DNA from 2 places in the Blastococcus brunescens genome. Region 1 is predicted to be linked to the other one. Evidence: riboswitches for the same ligand, from Rfam matches in the RefSeq annotation. Region 1 holds a riboswitch; the other holds the start of a gene.

Evidence for each region. Region 1 has a riboswitch for S-adenosylmethionine ahead of U6N30_RS27805 (bifunctional o-acetylhomoserine/o-acetylserine sulfhydrylase). Riboswitches for the same ligand answer to the same signal wherever they lie in the genome.
Region 2: it holds a riboswitch for S-adenosylmethionine, as region 1 does, so the genes downstream of both, thrC (threonine synthase) here and U6N30_RS27805 (bifunctional o-acetylhomoserine/o-acetylserine sulfhydrylase) in region 1, are expected to answer to the same signal.

What each region holds. Positions count from the first base shown of each region.
Region 1 is NZ_CP141261.1:4,130,915-4,140,278, forward strand. Features, by position in the region: gene U6N30_RS27775 (Rv3103c transmembrane domain-containing protein) at 1-205, shown strand, start outside; gene U6N30_RS27780 (zinc-binding dehydrogenase) at 210-728, opposite strand; partial or broken gene U6N30_RS34740 (alcohol dehydrogenase catalytic domain-containing protein) at 893-1,317, opposite strand; gene U6N30_RS27795 (hypothetical protein) at 1,271-1,480, shown strand; gene U6N30_RS27800 (threonine aldolase family protein) at 1,637-2,695, shown strand; SAM riboswitch class IV at 2,749-2,863, shown strand; gene U6N30_RS27805 (bifunctional o-acetylhomoserine/o-acetylserine sulfhydrylase) at 2,908-4,200, shown strand; gene U6N30_RS27810 (homoserine O-acetyltransferase family protein) at 4,293-4,880, shown strand; gene U6N30_RS27815 (homoserine O-acetyltransferase family protein) at 4,856-5,272, shown strand; partial or broken gene U6N30_RS27820 (aminotransferase class V-fold PLP-dependent enzyme) at 5,357-5,677, shown strand; gene U6N30_RS27825 (aminotransferase class V-fold PLP-dependent enzyme) at 5,752-6,558, shown strand; gene U6N30_RS27830 (gamma carbonic anhydrase family protein) at 6,618-7,217, opposite strand; gene U6N30_RS27835 (helix-turn-helix transcriptional regulator) at 7,271-7,468, opposite strand; gene U6N30_RS27840 (hypothetical protein) at 7,469-7,873, opposite strand; gene gdhA (NADP-specific glutamate dehydrogenase) at 7,960-9,276, opposite strand; gene U6N30_RS27850 (NAD(P)H-hydrate dehydratase) at 9,159-9,364, opposite strand, start outside.
Region 2 is NZ_CP141261.1:256,950-266,313, reverse strand. Features, by position in the region: gene groL (chaperonin GroEL) at 1-534, opposite strand, end outside; gene U6N30_RS01925 (cold-shock protein) at 919-1,119, opposite strand; gene thrC (threonine synthase) at 1,338-2,606, opposite strand; SAM riboswitch class I at 2,619-2,745, opposite strand; gene U6N30_RS01915 (HAD family hydrolase) at 2,806-3,537, shown strand; gene U6N30_RS01910 (ABC transporter permease) at 3,748-4,701, opposite strand; gene U6N30_RS01905 (ABC transporter ATP-binding protein) at 4,712-5,386, opposite strand; partial or broken gene U6N30_RS01900 (CocE/NonD family hydrolase C-terminal non-catalytic domain-containing protein) at 5,482-6,084, opposite strand; gene U6N30_RS01895 (hypothetical protein) at 6,195-6,929, opposite strand; partial or broken gene U6N30_RS01890 (alpha/beta hydrolase) at 7,040-7,440, opposite strand; gene U6N30_RS01885 (LytR C-terminal domain-containing protein) at 7,689-8,948, opposite strand; gene U6N30_RS01880 (DUF3263 domain-containing protein) at 9,141-9,364, opposite strand, start outside.

The sequences.
Region 1 (9,364 bases):
GGAGACCACCGAGCCGGCACCGACCACGCGTACCGCGCCCACGACGGGCTCGACGACCGCCCCCACACGCACCCCCACCGGCACTCCCGGAGGGACGACGCCGGAGGAGACGTCGGAGCCGGACACCCCGGCGACCTCGGAGCCCGACGAGGAGACGGGGACCGGGACGGGCACAGGGACGGGGACGGGCACCGCGCCCGGCTGACCGCTCAGAACGAGGTGACGACGGCGATGCCCGGGGAGCGGCCGACCTCCCCGATGGCCGCGCCGGCCTCGCCGAGCGTCAGCTCGCGGGTGACCAGCCGCCCCGGGTCGAGCCGACCCACCGCGATGAGCTCCAGGAGCTCCGGATAGGCGTGGGCGGCCATGCCATGGCTGCCCAGCACCTGCAGCTCCAGGGCGATGACCCGCTCCATCGGCACCTCGGCCCGCCCTGACTCCGGCGGCAGCAGGCCCACCTGCACGTGCCGGCCGCGTGGGCGCAGGCTGCGGATCGAGTTCGCGCAGGTGAGCGGGGCACCGAGCGCATCGAGGGACAGGTGGGCGCCGCCGCCGGTCAGCCCGGCGACCGCCGCCGGGACGTCGGTGGCGCCGTCGACCGCGTGCTCGGCGCCCAGCTCCAGGGCGAGGCCGAGCGCGCCGGAGGAGGTGTCGATCGCGACGACGCGCGCACCGACGGCGACCGCGATCTGCACGGCCGAGAGCCCGACGCCGCCGCAGCCGTGCACCGCGACCCACTCCCCGCTCGCACCTTCCCGACCTGCACGACTGCGCGGAAGGAGGTGGCGTAGCGGCACCCCAGGGCTGCCGCGGTGGTCAGGTCGAGGTCGTCGGGGACGGCGACCAGGTTGACGTCGGCGGCGTCCAGGGCGACGAACTCGGCCAGCGAGCCCCAGTGGGTGAAGCCGGGCTGCGTCTGCCGGGCGCACACCTGCTGGTCGCCGGCCGCGCACTGGGCGCAGCGGCCGCAGGCGTTGACGAAGGGCACGGTGACCCGGTCGCCGACCCGCCACCGGCGGACCCCTCGCCGACCGCCTCGACGGTGCCGGCGAGCTCGTGCCCGGGTACGTGCGGCAGGACGACGCCGGCGTCGTGGCCCTGCCAGGCGTGCCAGTCGCTGCGGCAGATGCCGCTGGCGGCCACCCGGACGACCACACCGTGGGGAGCGGGTGCCGGCGCCGGCACCTCCCGCACCGACAGCGGACCACCGAAGGACTCGAAGAGCAGCGCGCGCACGGGCCCAGCCTGCCCGGTGCCTACGATCGGCCCGATGGAGACCCTCGCCGTCGCCGGGCGCTTCTGCGGCCCGCCGGGCACCGCCAACGGCGGCTACCTGGCCGGCCGGCTGGCGCCCCTGGTCGACTCCCCTGCGGTGAGCGTGCGGCTGCGTCGCCCGATCCCGCTGGACCCCTCGCCGCACCTGCTCGGGACGATCACCGTCCGACAGGACTCCCCGTCCGGCTGGACACCGACCATGTGATCCTCTCCTGGGTCATCGGCCGGGAGGGGCGCCGGACCACGGCGGCGTCGGCGCTGATCGGCCCCGACGGCGAGGTGTGCGCCCGGGCCCAGGCGCTCTGGTTCGCGATGCCACCGGCTGGGCCGGTTGTTTCACGTGAGACATCGGACTGACCACGTGGACGACCTCGACGCCCTCCGCCGGGCCTGCGACCGCGCCCTCACCTGGCACGGCCCGCAGAGCGCGGCCGAGCTGCTCGCGACCATCCCGCCCGACACCGTGACCGACCGCTACGGCGACGGCGGGGTCGTGGCCGAGCTCGAGGCGGAGGTGGCGGCGCTGCTCGGGCAACCGGCGGCGGTCCACCTGCCCAGCGGGGTCATGGCGCAGCAGTCGGCCCTCCGCGTGCACGCCGACCGCCGGGGCCGGCGCACCGTCGTCCTCCACCCCCAGAGCCACCTCACCCGGCACGAGGGCCAGGCGCTGGAACGGCTGCACGGTGTGGTCGGCCGCCCGGTGGGCGACCAGCACCGGCTGCTGCTGCGCGCCGACCTGGACGCCGTCGCCGAGTTCCCGGCGGCGCTGGTGGTCGAGCTGCCCCAGCGCGACCTCGGCGGGCAGCTGCCGCCCTGGGACGACCTGGTCGCCCAGGTCGCCTGGGCGCGGGACCGCGGCGCCGCCGCGCACCTGGACGGCGCGCGCCTGTGGGAGGCGGCCGTGGGGTACGGCCGCGCCCCGGCCGAGGTCGCGGCGCTGTTCGACACCACCTACGTCAGCTTCTACAAGGGCCTGGGCGCCCTTCCCGGGTGCTGCCTGGCCGGCCCGGCCGACGTCGTCGGCGAGGTCCGGGAGTGGCGGCAGCGGATGGGCGGCACGCTGTTCGGCCTGTGGCCCGGCGCGGCGTCGGCGCTGAGCTGCCTGCGCCGGCGGCTGCCACTGATGCCTGGCTACCTGGAGCGGGCCCGCGAGATCGCCACGGCGGTCCGGGACCTACCCGGGGTCACCGTCGTCCCCGACCCGCCGCAGACGCCGATGCTGCACCTGCTGCTGCGCACCGGTGCCGACGACTTCCGGGCGGCCGCCCACGCACTCGCCCAGGACGGGCTGTGGACCTGGGAGCGGTCGATGACGACGGGCGACCCGGCCGTGCGGCGGGTCGAGCTCGCGGTCGGCGACGCCACCATGGCGCTGACCGTGCCGGAGATCCGGAACGCGATCGCGACGCTCGCCGGCTGACCGGCGGGGGCCCGCGTGCAGGTCAGGGCCGCGGCGGCCTACCATCGCAGACGGCTCACGAGAGGCAGCGACAAGCACCTGGCTGGCTGCCCGGCAACCTCAACTCCGTCTGAGGTGCTCCAGGGAAGAGCCGGCCGGACGACGACCGTCGCCCGGCAAGGACGGAGCTCCTGCGCGCCGCGGGATCTCCCGCGAGCGACAGGAGACGGCGCATGACCGACCCGCAGAGCTGGAGCTTCGAGACCCGGCAGATCCACGCCGGCACGAGCCCCGACCCCACGACCGGCGCCCGCGCGCTGCCGATCTACGCGACCACGGCCTACCAGTTCCGCGACAGCCAGCACGCCGCAGACCTCTTCGCGCTGGCCGAGATGGGCAACATCTACACGCGGATCATGAACCCGACGCAGGACGCGCTGGAGCAGCGCGTGGCCTCCCTCGAGGGTGGTGTCGCCGCGCTGGCCGTGGCGAGCGGGCAGTCCGCGACCACGCTGGCGATCCTCAACATCGCCGAGGCCGGTGACCACGTCGTCGCCTCGGCCTCGCTGTACGGCGGCACGTACAACCTGCTGCACCACTCGCTGCCCAAGCTCGGCGTCACGGTCTCCTTCGTGGAGAACCCGGACGACCCGGACAACTGGCAGTCGCTGGTGCGGGACAACACCAAGGCCTTCTTCGGCGAGACCATCGGCAACCCGAAGGGCGACATCCTCGACATCGAGAAGGTCGCCGCGGTCGCGCACCGCAACGGCGTCCCACTGATCGTGGACAACACGATCGCCACGCCGTTCCTCATCCGGCCCTTCGAGTCCGGCGCCGACGTCGTCGTCCACTCGGCAACCAAGTACCTCGGCGGGCACGGCACGGCGATCGCCGGCCTGATCGTGGACGGCGGGTCGTTCGACTGGACCGGTGGCAGGTTCCCCGGCTTCACCACGCCCGACCCGACCTACAACGGGGTGGTCTACGCCGATCTCGGCGCGCCGGCCTACGCGCTCAAGGCCCGGGTGCAGCTGCTGCGCGACCTCGGCCCGGCCATCTCGCCGTTCAACGCGTTCCTCGTCGTCCAGGGCATCGAGACGCTGTCGCTGCGCATGGAGCGGCACATCCAGAACACGCTGACGGTGGCCGAGTTCCTGGAGGCCCACGACGAGGTGGACCGGGTGAACTACCCCGGTCTGCCGAGCTCGCCGTGGCACGCGGCCCAGCAGAGGTACGCCCCGAAGGGCGCCGGTGCCGTGCTGACGTTCGAGCTGCACGGCGGTCGCGACGCCGGGCAGAGGTTCGTCGAGGCGCTGGAGCTGCACAGCCACGTGGCCAACATCGGCGACGTCCGCAGCCTGGTCATCCACCCGGCCTCGACGACGCACTCCCAGCTGACCGCCGAGGAGCAGCTGACCACCGGCGTGACGCCGGGCCTCGTGCGCCTGGCCGTCGGCCTGGAGGGCATCGAGGACATCCTCGCCGACCTCGAGGCCGGTTTCCGCGCCGCGAAGACCGCCTGACGTGGGCGGGTGGGTCGAGGGGATCCGGTCGGCGACCGGGTCTTCCTCGACCTGCCCGCGTTCGCTCCCGAGCGCGGCGGCGAGCTCCCGCGGTGCGCGTCGCCTACGAGACGTGGGGGACGCTCGCGCCGGACGGCTCGAACGCCGTGCTCGTCGAGCACGCGCTGACCGGTGACAGCCACGTCGTCGGGATGACCGCCCCGGGGCACCCCACCCCCGGCTGGTGGCAGGGGCTGATCGGGCCCGGTGCACCGCTGGACACCGACCGGCACTTCGTCGTCTGCGCCAACGTGCTGGGCGGCTGCCAGGGGACGACGGGACCGTCGTCCCTCGACCCCGACGGCGTGCGCTGGGGCTCCCGCTTCCCCGAGGTGACCGTCGGCGACCAGGTGCGGGTGGAGGCGGCCCTGGCCGACGCGCTCGGCGTCGACCGCTGGGGCTGCGTGGTCGGCGGCTCGATGGGCGGCATGCGGGCCCTGGAGTGGGCGGTGGCGATGCCCGACCGGGTGGCCACGCTGTTCTTCCTGGCGTCGGGCGCGGTGGCCACCGCCGACCAGATCGGCACCCAGACCACCCAGCAGGCCGCCGTCCGCGCCGATCCGCGCTGGGCCGGCGGCGACTACGACCACGCCGATCCGCCGGTCGACGGTCTGGGGTGGCCCGTCGCATCGCCCACCTGACCTACCGCAGCGCCCTCGAGCTGGAGGAGCGCTTCGGCACGGCGGTGCAGGCGGACGGCCGGTTTGCCGTCGCCTCGTACCTGGACCACCACGCGGACAAGCTGAGCCGCCGTTTCGACGCCGGGAGCTACGTGCTGCTCACCGAGGCGATGAACAGCTGGGACGTCGGCCGGGGGCGGGGCGGCGTGGCGGCGGCCCTGTCCCGGGTGACCGCGCGCTCGGTGGTCGCGGGCGTGGACAGCGACCGGCTCTATCCGATCGGGCTGCAGCAGCAGGTGGCCGACGGTCTCGGCGTCCCGCTGCAGGTGATCTCCTCGCCGTACGGGCACGACGGGTTCCTCATCGAGACCGCCGCCGTCGGCAAGCTCCTCCGCGACTTGCTCGCCGGATGACCGACGAGTGCGACGAACTCGTGGTGCTCAGCGGCTGATGGCCACGAGTTCGTCGCACTCGGCGCACTCGATAGCGTCGGGCGCATGACCTACGACGTCGCCGCGGTACGCGCGCAGTTCCCCGCGCTGAGGGCCGGCACCGCCCACTTCGACGGTCCCGGCGGGACGCAGGTCCCCGAGCCGGTCGCCCGCGCGGTCGCCGACACCCTCACCTCGCCGATCGCCAACCGCGGCCAGGTCACCGCGGCGGAGCGGAACGCCGACGAGATCGTCGTGGGCGCCCGCGCCGCGCTGGCCGATCTCCTCGGCGCCGATCCGCGGGGCATCGTGTTCGGCCGCAGCGCCACGGAGCTCACCTTCGCCGCGGCCCGGGCGCTGGCCGCGGGCTGGGGACCCGGCGACGAGGTCGTCGTCTCCCGGCTCGACCACGACGCCAACGTGCGGCCCTGGGTGATCGCGGCCGAGGGGCCGGGGCGACGGTGCGCTGGGCGCCGTTCGACCCGGCGACCGGCGAGCTCACCATCGACGACGTCGCCGAGGTGCTCACCGACCGCACCGCGCTGGTCGCCGTCACCGGGGCGTCGAACCTCATCGGCACCCGCCCACCGGTGGCCGGGATCGCCGAGCGGGTGCACGCCGCCGGCGCGCTGCTCGCCGTCGACGGCGTCCACCTGACCGCGCACGCGCCGGTGGACGTCGGCGCCCTCGGTGCGGACCTCTACACCTGCTCGCCCTACAAGTTCCTCGGCCCGCACTGCGGGGTCCTCGCCGCCGCCCCGGCCCTGCTGGAGACGCTGCGCCCGGGCAAGCTCCTGCCCTCGTCCGACGACGTCCCCGAGCGCTTCGAGCTGGGCACCCTGCCCTACGAGCTCATGGCCGGGACGACGGCGGCGATCGACTTCCTGGCGGACCTCTCACCCACGGGCGGGACGCGGCGCGAGCGGCTGGTGGCGGCCATGACCGCCCTCGAGGAGTACGAGGACGGGCTGCGGGAGCACCTCGAGGCCGAGCTGGCGGCGCTGCCCGGCGTCCGCCTGTGGTCCCGGGCCGCGCACCGGACCCCCACGCTGCTGCTCACCTTCGACGGACGGGACGCCGCCGACGCCTACCGCTTCCTGGCCGGGCGCGGCGTCAACGCCCCGGCCGGCTCCTTCTACGCGATCGAGGCCAGCCGCTGGCTCGACCTCGGCGACACCGGCGGCCTGCGGGTCGGGCTTGCGCCCTACACCGACGCCGACGACGTCGACCGGCTCGTCACCGGCCTGCGGGAGTGGTTGGCGACCTGACGCCAGCGGCCGCCCTGCAGGGCGGCGCCGCGAGCGAGCGGTGGAGGCAGGCGGTCCGCTCAGGCGAGCGCGTCGCCGGGCACCATGCCGGCCGGCGGCAGGGGGCGCCGGACGACCGGGCGCACCTTGCGCGCCTCGGGCAGCCGCTCGTAGTAGGCCGCCGCGTTGCCGCGGATGTGCAGCAGGTCGTCGTCGTTGGCCTCGCGCACCACCTTCGCCGGTACGCCGGCGATCACCGACCAGGGCGGGAACTGCTTGCCCTGGGTGACGACGGCACCGGCGGCCACGATCGAGCCCGAGCCGATGTGCGCACCGTTCATGACGACGCTGCCCATGCCCACGAGCACCTCGTCGTCGATCCGGGCGCCGTGCAGGACCACGTTGTGGCCGACGGTCACGTTCCGCCCGACCACGAGCGGGAACCCGGGGTCGGAGTGCAGCGTGCAGCCGTCCTGCACGTTGGAACCCTCGCCGATCTCGATGGTCTCGTGGTCGGCGCGGGCGACGGCGCCATACCAGATGCTGGCGCGGGGCCCGAGGGTCACGGCACCCACGACGACCGCGGTCGGCGCCACGAAGGCGTCGTCGTCGATCTTCGGGGCGCCGAAGGGCAGTTCCGCGATGTAGTTGTCGGCCACGCCGTCCTCCTGCTGGTCCACGAGCCGATCTCGTGACAGGTCCTGCTTACCGCACGCAGCGGCTCGGAGAGCGGTCAGATCCCGTCCGGTGTGAACACGTCCTCGATCCGGCAGTCGAACAAGGCGGCGATCCGGAACGCCAGCGGGAGGCTGGGATCGAACCGGCCCTTCTCGAGCGAGATGACGGTCTGCCGGGAAACGCCCAGTTCGTCGGCCAACCGGCCCTGTGACCAGCCCCGCCCCTGCCGCCGCGCAGCCAGGTCGTTGCGCACTCAGGCGTCTCGTCGGCGCAGCACCGTGAAGCGCGCGGCGACGTCGGCGAAGGCGAGCACGATCAGAGCCGTCAGGACGTCGAGCGCATCGATGCGCAGACCGGTGACCGCGAGTGCGGTCGCGCCCAGGCCCGCGACGACGACCAGGTCGAGGAAGGCGCCGGCAGCACTGCGCTGGAACCAGTCGTGCTCGACGGTCTCCTCCGGGCGGGCGACCGGGTCGGGGCCCGTGTGCCCGGAGAGGAAGACCAGCCACCCCAGCCCGTAGGCGGGCGCGAGCGTGCAGCCGCCGAACACCACCGCGCGCAGCCAGAACTGGTCGTCGCCGAAGGTGCCCGCCAGGACGCCGATGGCGGCCGCGAGCACCAGCGCGGTCGAGGCCGCCGCCAGGTGACGAAGCACCACGAGGACTCCTAGGTGACAAGGAAGCTTGACACCGGCACCTCACCACTCCGGAACGCGCGATGTCAAGCACCCTTGACAATGGCGCCTCAGATGAGTCCGTGCGCGTGCACCGCTTCAGCGACCTCGAGGAAGCCGGCCACGTTGGCGCCCAAGACCAGGTCGCCGGGGGACCCGTACTCCTCGGCGGTCTCGTGGCACCGCGCGTGGATGCCGCGCATGATCTCGGCCAGCTTGGCCTCGCTGTGCTCGAACGTCCACCGGTCCCGGGAAGCGTTCTGCTGCATCTCGAGTGCGGAGGTGGCCACGCCGCCGGCGTTGGCCGCCTTGCCGGGCGCGAAGACGATCCCCGCGGCACGGAAGGCGTCGACGGCCTCGGGAGTCGCGGGCATGTTCGCGCCCTCCACCACGTAGCGGCAGCCGTTGCGGGCCAGCACCTGCGCGGCCTCGCCGTCCAGCTCGTTCTGCGTCGCGCTGGGCATCGCGACGTCGCACGGCACGTCCCAGATGCTGCCGCCGGCGACGAAGGACGCGGAGCCGACGCGGTCGGCGTAGTCGGCGATCCGGCCCCGCTCGACCTCCTTGACCTGCTTGAGCACCTCGAGGTCGATGCCCTTCTCGTCGACCACGTAGCCGGAGGAGTCCGAGCAGGCCACCGCGGTGCCGCCGAGCTGGTGCACCTTCTCGATGCCGTGGACGGCGACGTTGCCCGAGCCGCTGATGACGACCCGGGTGCCGTCGAAGGACTCCCCGCGCGCCTCCATCATCGCCTCGGCGAAGAACGCGGCGCCGTAACCGGTGGCCTCGGTGCGCACGAGGGCCCCGCCCCAGCCCAGGCCCTTGCCGGTCAGCACGCCTGACTCGTACCGGTTGGTGATCCGCTTGTACTGGCCGAAGAGGTAGCCGATCTCGCGGGCACCCACGCCGATGTCACCGGCGGGGACGTCGGTGTACTCGCCGATGTGCCGGTAGAGCTCGGTCATGAACGACTGGCAGAAGCGCATGACCTCGGCGTCCGACCGGCCCTTGGGATCGAAGTCCGAGCCGCCCTTGCCACCGCCGATCGGCATCCCGGTGAGCGCGTTCTTGAAGATCTGCTCGAAGCCGAGGAACTTGACGATGCCCAGGTTCACCGAGGGGTGGAACCGCAGGCCGCCCTTGTAGGGGCCGAGCGCGGAGTTGAACTCCACCCGGAAGCCGCGGTTGATCTGCACCTCGCCGGAGTCGTCCTGCCACGGCACCCGGAAGATGATCTGCCGCTCGGGCTCGCAGATGCGTTCGATCGTCTTCATCTCGGCGTACTCGCTGTGCCGGCCCAGGACGACGGCGAGGGACTCGAGCACCTCGTGGACGGCCTGGTGGAACTCTCGCTCACCGGGGTTGCGCCGCAGCACCTCCGCGTAGATCTCCTCCACCTTCGCAGGGACGTCGACATGCATCCGCGTTCCTCCCGTCCTACTGATCGTCGGTGGGACGTCAACGTACGCGCGACGC
Region 2 (9,364 bases), 1.0 Mb from region 1:
GCTCTCCTCGACGGTGATGACACCTTCCTTGCCGACCTTGTCCATCGCCTCGGCGATGAGCTCGCCGATGGCGGGGTCAGCGGCGGAGATCGAGGCGGTGGCGGCGATCTGCTCCTTGGTCTCGACGTCCTTGGCGGTCGAGAGGAGGTACTCGCTGACGGCCTCGACGGCCTTCTCGATGCCCTTCTTGAGGGCCATCGGGTTCGCGCCGGCGGCGACGTTGCGCAGACCCTCGCGCACGAGCGCCTGGGCCAGCACGGTGGCGGTGGTGGTGCCGTCACCCGCGACGTCATCGGTCTTCTTCGCGACCTCCTTGACGAGCTCGGCCCCGATCTTCTCGTACGGGTCCTCGAGCTCGATCTCCTTGGCGATGCTCACACCATCGTTGGTGATGGTGGGGGCGCCCCACTTCTTCTCGAGTACGACGTTGCGGCCCTTGGGGCCGAGCGTCACCTTCACGGCGTCGGCGAGGGTGTTCATGCCCCGCTCGAGGCCACGGCGCGCCTCTTCGTCGAACGCGATCATCTTGGCCATGTGGTGATGTCCTCCATGCATTGATCGCTGCACGGCCGGGTTGGTGCCCGCGACGGACGACACCGGGTGACGCGGACTCCCTTGCGTCCACGCGCCGGCGCCTCACCGTTCCGACCTGATTGGCACTCAGGAGCCCCGAGTGCCAGAAACGAGTCTGGCACTCGACCCCTGCGAGTGCAAGAACGGGGTTCCCCGGCTGCTGTTCCCCGGCCGACCACCGCCGTCCCGGCACCCGAGGCATAGGTACCTATACGTGCGTCTCACGACCCAGAACGCACGCATAGGTACCTATGCCTCGGGTTTCCGCGGGGCGGCGCCGGCTACGTGCCCAGAACGCACCGAGGCCCGGCCCCAGAGGGGACCGGGCCTCGGCGAGGTGCAGGCTCAGGCCGCGGTGACCTGGTCGGCCTGCGGGCCCTTGGCGCCCTGGACGACCTCGAAGTTGACCCGCTGGCCCTCTTCGAGGCTCTTGTACCCGTCCATCTGGATGGCCGAGTAGTGGACGAAGACGTCCTGGCCGCCGTCGACGGCGATGAAGCCGAAACCCTTCTCGGCGTTGAACCACTTCACGGTGCCCTGTGCCACGTGTGCTCCCACGTTCGTGCGTGCGGACGGCCCCTCTGGATCGGGGGACCGGGTCTAGCTCTTCCGCCCGCTGGTCACGAACATGGAACTGGAACCGCGCGAGAAGCTACATCAGGTAATGCCTGGTAGCGGTACATCGACGCACCACCGTTACCCGGATCGGGCGACGTGCCGGCCCGCCCACCGTCAGCCGATGAGACCGGCCGCCCGCAGCGACTTCAGCGACGGCTCGACGCGGTGGGTGGGGCCGACGACCGGCTCGAGCGGGTCGAGGGTCTTGAGGCCCTCCCCGTGTTGAGCACGACCGTCTCCTTGGCCGGGTCCAGCCGTCCGTCCTCCACGAGCTGGCGCAGCACCGCCACCGTGACGCCGCCGGCCGTCTCGGCGAAGACGCCGGTGGTACGGGCGAGGTCACGGATGCCCTGCACGATCGCGTCGTCCCCCACCCGGCCGACCGAGCCGCCGGTCCGGCGGATGGCGTCGAGCGCGTAGGGACCGTCTGCGGGGTTGCCGATGTTCAGCGACTTGGCGATGCCGGTCGGCTTCACCGGCTTGACGACGTCCCAGCCGTTGTCGAAGGCGGTGGCGATCGGGTCGCAGCCGGCCGACTGGGCCCCGAAGATCGTCCACTCGGTCGCCTCGACGATGCCCGCCGCGGTGAGCTCGCGGAACGCCTTGTCCACCTTGGTCAGCAGCGAGCCCGACGCCATGGGGATGACCACCTGGGCCGGGATCCGCCAGCCGAGCTGCTCGGCGATCTCGTAGCCCATCGTCTTGGAGCCCTCGGCGTAGTACGGCCGCACGTTCTGGTTGACGAACGCGGTGTCCTCGAACTCGTCGGTCTCGGCGAGCTCGCTGGTCAGCCGGTTGACGTCGTCGTAGGAGCCGTCGACGGCGACCAGCGTCTGGCCGTAGACCGCCGACTGCACGACCTTGCCCGGCTCCAGGTCGCTCGGGATGAACACGAAGGACGGGATGCCGACCCGGGCGGCGTGCGCGGCGACCGAGTTGGCCAGGTTGCCGGTGGAAGCAGCGGCGATCTTCCGGTAGCCCAGGCCCTTGGCGGCGGTGGCCGCGAGGCTCACCACGCGGTCCTTGAAGGAGTGCGTCGGGTTGGCGGAGTCGTCCTTGACCCACAGGCCACCGGTGATGCCGAGCTCGGCGGCGAGCCGGTCGGCGCGCACCAGCGGGGTCAGCCCCGGGTCGAGCGAGACGCGGTCGGCCGGGTCCTGGCCGACGGGCAGCAGGCCGGCGTAGCGCCAGATGTTCTGCGGGCCGGCCTCGATCTGCTCGCGGGTGACCGCCTTCATGAGCTCGGGGTCGTAGTCGACCTCCAGCGGGCCGAAGCACTCCGCGCAGGCGTGCTCGGCGATCAGCCCGAAGGTGGCCCCGCAGTTGCGGCACACCAGGCCGCGGGCGGGACAGGGCGGGACCGGGCCGCGAGCGTGGACATCGGCCTGGACCGAACCGGGAGCGGTCAGAGTCATGCGACGACTACCTCCTCATCTTCCCCGCACCGGGCCGTCGAGCCGTGCGGGACGGAATTGGCACCTTCCGCTGCGCATGCGCAGGCGGCGGTTGCCGGGGCTTCGTCGGGCCGTGTCCCTCTGCCCCTCTGGATGAGTGGAACGCCGAGAACTGTACCCAGTCCGGCAGGCGATCCGGTGCACGGTCAGGATGTGAGATGTGACCGCCCGCATCGTCTACACCGATCTCGACGGCACGATGGTCGGCCCGCGGGGGTCGTTCTGGCACACCGCCGGCCGCGAGCTCACCGCCGAGCCTGCGACCGCGCTGCTGGAGCTGCACCGCGCCGGCGTCCCATTGGTGCTGGTCAGCGGCCGGACGTTCGAGCAGGTCATCGAGGCGGCGCGGATCTTCGCCGCCGACGGCGCCATCGCCGAACTGGGCGCGACGATCGCCTGGGACGCCGGCCGGGGCACCCACCAGCTGACCGGGGAGCTCCCCGCCGAGCACGCCGGCCGCACCCCCATGGACGTGATGGCCGAGCTGGGCGTCGTGGAGAAGCTGATCGCCGAGAACCCGGGCCGGCTGGAGTGGCACGCGCCCTGGCACGCGACGCACTCCACCGACGCCCTGCTCCGAGGGCGGGTCGACCCTCTCGCGGTCGACGCCTGGCTGGCCGAGCAGGGCGCTGGCTGGCTGACGCTCAAGGACAACGGCGCGATCCCGGCGACGTCGCGGTTCGGCCTGGACGACGACCCGCTGCCGCCGCGGGTCTTCCACCTCATGCCGCGCGGCATCTCCAAGGGTGCGGCCATCGCCTGGGACCTCGAGCGGCGTGGCATCTCCCCGCCGACGCCGTCGCGATCGGCGACAGCGTCAGCGACCTGGACATGGCACCAGCGGTCGGCCGGCTGTTCATCACCGCGAACGGCGCGGCCGTCGACGGCATGACCGGCCTCCTCGAGACCGTCCCGAACGCCACCGTGACCGACGCCGCGATGGGCGAGGGCTGGGCCCAGGCCGTGCTCGCCGGCCTGTAGCTATGACATTGCGACCCTCCGGGCCGCACCGCGTCCAGGTGCCGTCCCCAGTCGCGTTGAGCCGTTGCGTCACGCCTGCGCGGACCCCTCCGGGGCCCACTCGCCGTGACAAAGCCTCTCGCTACGAGGTCACGTCCCGTCTCGAGAAGTGGCGGAAGGCCAGCGCGGTGAAGATCGCCGCGTAGACCAGCGACTGGATCACCCCGCGGAACATGTCGCCCGAGTCGACCGGCGTCTGCAGCAGGTCGGTCCAGGCGAACTCCTCCGCCGTCGGGAACCAGTCGCGGATCGCGCCCAGCTGCTCGACCTGGTCGAGGATCGCGAACACGAACATCGTGAACACCGCACCGCCGACCGCCGCCAGCGGTGCGTCGGTGATCGTGGAGAACCAGAAGGCCAGCGACCCGACGACGAGCAGGTGGACGGCGAGGTACCCGAGCATCCCGGCCAGCCGGAGCATCCCCTCGCCCTGGCCGAGGGTGACGCCGACCGGCGTCCGGATGTCGTCGAAGCCGAAGGCGATGCCGCCGGCGACCACAGCCACCACGGCCAGCACGAGCAGCGCCCCGACCGACTGCACCAGCGCCGCGTAGAACTTCTGCCGGAGCAGCCGCGCGCGGGGAACCGGCGTCGCCAGGGCGTAGCGCAGCGACCCCCACTGGGCCTCGCTGGCCACCGTGTCGCCGAAGCACAGCGCGTACACGACCACCAGGAAGAAGCCGGTGGTCGCGAACAGCACGAACAGCGTGAAGTTCAGGCCGCTGGACGTCGCGACGTCGACCAGGTTGATGCGGTTGTTCTCTGCCGCCTCCTCGCTGGCGCCCAGCTGCAGCGCCGCGATGAGGATCAGCGGGAGCGCGACCATCAGCGCGAAGATGCCGAGGGTGCGGCGGCGCTTGAACTGACGGCGCAGCTCGACCGAGAGCCGCAGCGTCCGCTCGGGCCGGTAGCCGGCGACGGCGCCCGTCGGCTGCACGTGGTCGGTGTCCGTTCCTCGACTCCGGCCTCGTTCCGCTCCTCGATCGCCGGCGCTCGGTGCGAGGCTCGCTCGGCCGTCGTTCTCGGTCGTGGTCATCAGTTCTCCCCTACCAGGGCCAGGAAGGCGTCCTCGAGGCGACGGCGCGGCGTGAACTCGTCGACCTCGATGCCGGCCCCCACCAGCGCCTGCAGCGCAGCGGCCCGGCTGTAGCCGTCCAGGTCGGCGACCAGCCCTCGTCGGTGCGCCCGGCGGTGACCCCGGGCAGGCTCTCCAGGACGGTGATCGCCCGGTCGGTGTCGGCGTCGTCGACCAGTCCGACGGAGACGGCGCCGCCGGTGCCGACGATCTCCTCGACGGTGCCCTGCGCGATCTTCTGCCCCTTGGCCATGACGACCACGTGGCTGCAGGTCTGCTCGATCTCGCTGAGCAGGTGGCTGGACACGATCACCGTCCGGCCCGTCGCGGCGTAGGACCGCAGGACCTCGCGCATGGCGTGGATCTGCGGCGGGTCCAGCCCGTTGGTCGGCTCGTCGAGGACCAGCAGATCGGGCAGGCCGAGCATCGCCTGGGCGATCGCCACCCGCTGCCGCATGCCCTGGCTGTAGCGGCGCACCGGCCGGTCGAGGGCGGCGCCCAGGCCGGCCACCTCGACCGCCTCCTCCATGTGCGCGTCCTCCGCCGGGCGTCCGGTCGCCGCCCAGTAGAGCCGCAGGTTGTCCCGGCCCGACAGGTGCGGCTGCAGGCCGGTGCCCTCGACGAACGAACCCAGCCGGGAGAGCACCGGGGCGCCGGGGCCGGCCGCGTGCCCGAAGATGCTGATCCGCCCTCCGTGGGCCGGATCAGCCCCATGAGCATCCGCAGCGACGTGGTCTTGCCGGCTCCGTTCGGGCCGAGCAGGCCCAGCACCTGCCCGCGACGGACCTCGAAGGAGAGGTCCCGCACAGCGACGAAGCCGTCCTTGTAGGCCTTCGTCACGCCCTCGAAGCGCAGCGGCACCTCCTCGCCGTCCGGTTCGACGTGCGAGACCTGGCGCCGCCGGTGGCGGCCCCACAGCATCGCGGCGGCCCAGCCGAGGACGCCGAGGCCGGCCAGCACCGCCAGCAGCACCCACCAGCGCGACGTGCCGCCCTCGGCCAGCGTCCGACCGTCCACCTGCGGGACGGCGAGGGTCGTGCCGTCGGCGAGAGCGACGGAGTAGACGGCGGACTCGGCCGGGAGCGCGAACGCCTGGTCGGTGGACGAGACCACCAGCCGCATGGTGTGGCCGGCCTCGAAGCGGTGCACGATCCCCGGCAGCGTCACCTGCACCGGTGTCGGGCTGGTGGGGTCGGCGGACAGGCCGGTCAGCGCCAGCGGGGCCACCAGTCCGGCCGGCAGGACCGTGGACCCGCCGGGGCCGACGTCGTAGAGCTTGGCGAAGAGGGTCGCCGTACCGCCCGGCGCGGCCACGGCGAGCTCCACGGTCGGTGCGCCGACCACCTCCACGGCCGCGTCGAGCGGCTCGCTCTCGAAGGCGGCGAACTGCCCGGGGATCTCCAGCGTGGTGCCGCCCAGGGCCGAGGTCAGGGCGCCGAGCCCCGGAACGGTGGTCAGGGCCGCAGGGGTGCCCCCGGGCGGGGTGACGACGGGCTGGGTCGAGCCACGGAGCGCGACGTCCCGGCGCTCGGCGTCGTCGGCTCCGTCCAGGCCCGGATAGGCGTCGGCGACGACCACCTGGTTGCCGCCCTGCACCCGACCGAGGCCGGTGCCGCCCAGGCCGGTCGGCGCGGGGTATTCGAACCCGGTGCCCGGATCGGGGCCCTGTCCGCGCAGGTGGAAGTCGAACCAGCCGGCGACCTGCTCGCGGAGGTCGGCGGTGACCCGGTCCGACGCCGACGAGTCGTGCCCGCCCGCGAACCAGACGACCTTGACCGGGGTGTCGTTGGCGGCGATCCCCGGGCATTGGCATCGGCCTGGCCGAGCCCGAAGAGGGAGTCCTGGGTGCCCTGGAGGAGCAGGGTGGGCGCCTCGATGCGGTCCAGGACGCCGGCCGGGCTGCTGCGGTCGAGGACCGCGGCGATCTCCGGCGTGAGCGTCCCGGTGGCCGCAGCCGTCTGGTACGCCGCGCAGATGTCAGCGCGGAAGCGACCACAGGTGAGGGCCCGCTCCGCGGCCGCGGGGTCCAGCGACGACAGGTCGGGCAGCTGCGGTCGGGCGGCGGCCGGTCCCCCGTCGCCGTTCTCCGCGGCCGCGCCGTTCTCCGCGTCCCCGCCGACCGCGCCGCCCAGGGCGTCGAGGAGCCCCCGGTGGGCACCGAGCCCACGCCGAAGAACAGACCCGACCACAACCGCTTGTAGACGCCGGCGTCGTCGGCCTGGGGCGTGGCGGCGACGGTCGTGCCGTCCGCCGCACCGGTCTGTGAGGGGAAGAGCGCCGCGGTCAGGGAGTGCCAGGTGATCTGCGGCGCGATCGCGTCGATCCGGTCGTCGTACGCGGCGCCGAGCAGTGCCGCGCCCCCGCCGTACGAGCCGCCGGCGACCCCCACACGCGGGTCGCCGTCGGCGTCGAGCTCGACCTCGTCCCGCTCGGCGAGCAGGTCGACCAGCGTGGACAGGTCGGCGATCTCGTACCGCGGGTCGTTGAGCCCGATCTGCCCGGTGCTGTCGCCGAACCCCGCGCCGAGTAGGTGAGGACGACGTACCCGCGCTCGGCGAGGTCCTGCGCGTCGTCGGCCACCGACCGCTTGCTGCCCCCGAAGCCGTGCGCGAGCACGACGGCGGGCGCCGGCTCCCCGCCTGCGGGGAGGTAGAGCGTGGTGTCCAGCTCGACGGCGTCCTGGCCGCTGCCCGAGGGCACCCGGCTCTCCTCGGTGCGCACCTCCTCCGCGGCGGCGGCGGCGGCGGGAGGGGCCAGCAGGAGCAGACCGCTGGAGAGCAGCAGGGAAGCCAGGACTGCGGACGTTCCACGGGCGCCGGAGCGCGGGCGGGGACGCACGAGCCCGCGGAGGGGCGCACGAAGCGGCCAACGGTCGGCGAACGGTTCGTGTTCCGGTCCGTGCCGATCCGTTGCCAGGAGCGGCGGTCAGCCCCTCCCGGGACGACCGATCAGGGCTGCCAGTCGCCCGTCGTGACGACGACGAGACCCGGGGCCTGGACGTCGGCCGGGAGCTCGAAGAAGCGCACCGTCGGGCCCTGGAGCTGCGGGAACATCTCGATCAGCTGGGTCGCGGCGACCCGCTGGTTCTCGTCCCCCTCGGTGAAGAACACCGTGCTGGCGGCCACGTCGTCGGCCAGGTAGGCACCGACGGCCGGGGTCTCCCAGCCGCCACCCGCGATCGCACCGGAGACCTTGGCGGCGAGACCGTTGATGTCGGTGGAGTTGAGCACCGTGACCGGGACGCGCACCGGGGCGGCAGCGACCGGCGCGACCTCGATGGGGTCGGCCGGCAGCTCGGGCAGCGCGTCGACGTCCGGCACGACCGGCGCCGAGGCGCTGGGGTTCGCGGGCGACTGCGTCGCCGCCTCCTCGGTCCGCGGAGAAAGGAAGGTGTAGACACCGAGCACGGCCAGGGCCACCACGGTCATGGCCAGCAGGGCCGTGAGCACCCGGCGGGGCCTGCGCGGCTCGTCCTCCTCGAGGACGGCGACGGCGGAACCCTTGCGGCCTTCGGCCTTGCGCCGGACGGCGTCGGCCGCCTGGCGCTCGGCCCGCATCGCGGCGCGGCCACCGACCGGGCCGGTACCCGGGCCACGGACGGGAGCGGGCCCGCCGTCGAGGTCGAGGTCGTCCGCTGCGTCGACGGGTCCGCGCGCCGAGCGGCGCCGGCGGACCGACCGCTCCGGGATCGCGGTGGTGCCGGGCGCGGAAGGCGCCTCGGCCAGCAGCTCCGGATCGGCGGCGAACACGCTGTCACCGCTGCGAGAGGGCTTGGTCCAGTCACCGTAGGCCGGAGCCGAGGAGCCGGACGGCGTCGTCTGGCTCGGCACGCGCGGAGCCGGTTCCGAGATCCGCGGTCCGGAGCGGCCCGTGGAGCTCAGGGAGGGCTCGTCGGCGGGCCAGGCACGGCTGGGCCGGGCGGGCGCCGGGGCGGGCTGCAGGCGGGCGGGGCGCTCGAGGAGATCGCCCCGCGCCCCGGCCGCGGGGGCCGCGGTGAGGTAGGGATCCTGGTCCGCGAGCGGCTCCGGCGCGGGAACCGCCTGGAACGGTGCGACGGAGGTGAGCGGCGCCGCCGGACGGGCCGCTGCCGGGCGCGCACCGCCGCGGGGCGGGGCGGCGGGAACGGGAGGCAGCGGCAGCCGGGACCGCGACATCTGGCGCGGCGCCTCGGGCGTGCGGGCAGCGGCACCGGGCACCGGGCGCGACACGGGCCGCCGGGCGCCGTCGCGACCGGGCCCGGTCGGATGATCGCTCAGTCCCGCAGCGGGACCTCGCCACAACCCGTCGGGTGCGTCCGTACGCCGACGACCGGGTGCCACAGGGGCACGCCCCTGGTCCCGTCCGTCACTGCCTGATTCGGCGTGCCTGCCCACGGTGAGCAAATCTAACCGTTGTCACTCTCATTGCACAGGACCTCGAGCCGAACGTGTTCGTTGCCGCGCGAGTCGCAGCCGGCGGAGACGGCGGACGAGCAACGGGTCCGCGGCCAGGGCGTCGGGCCGGTCGACGAGGGCGTTGAGCACCTGGTAGTAGCGCGTCGGCGTCACCCCGAACCGGTCTCGGATCGCCGTCTCCTTGGCGCCCGGTCGACGCCACCAGTGGCGCTCGAAGGTGAGCATCTCGT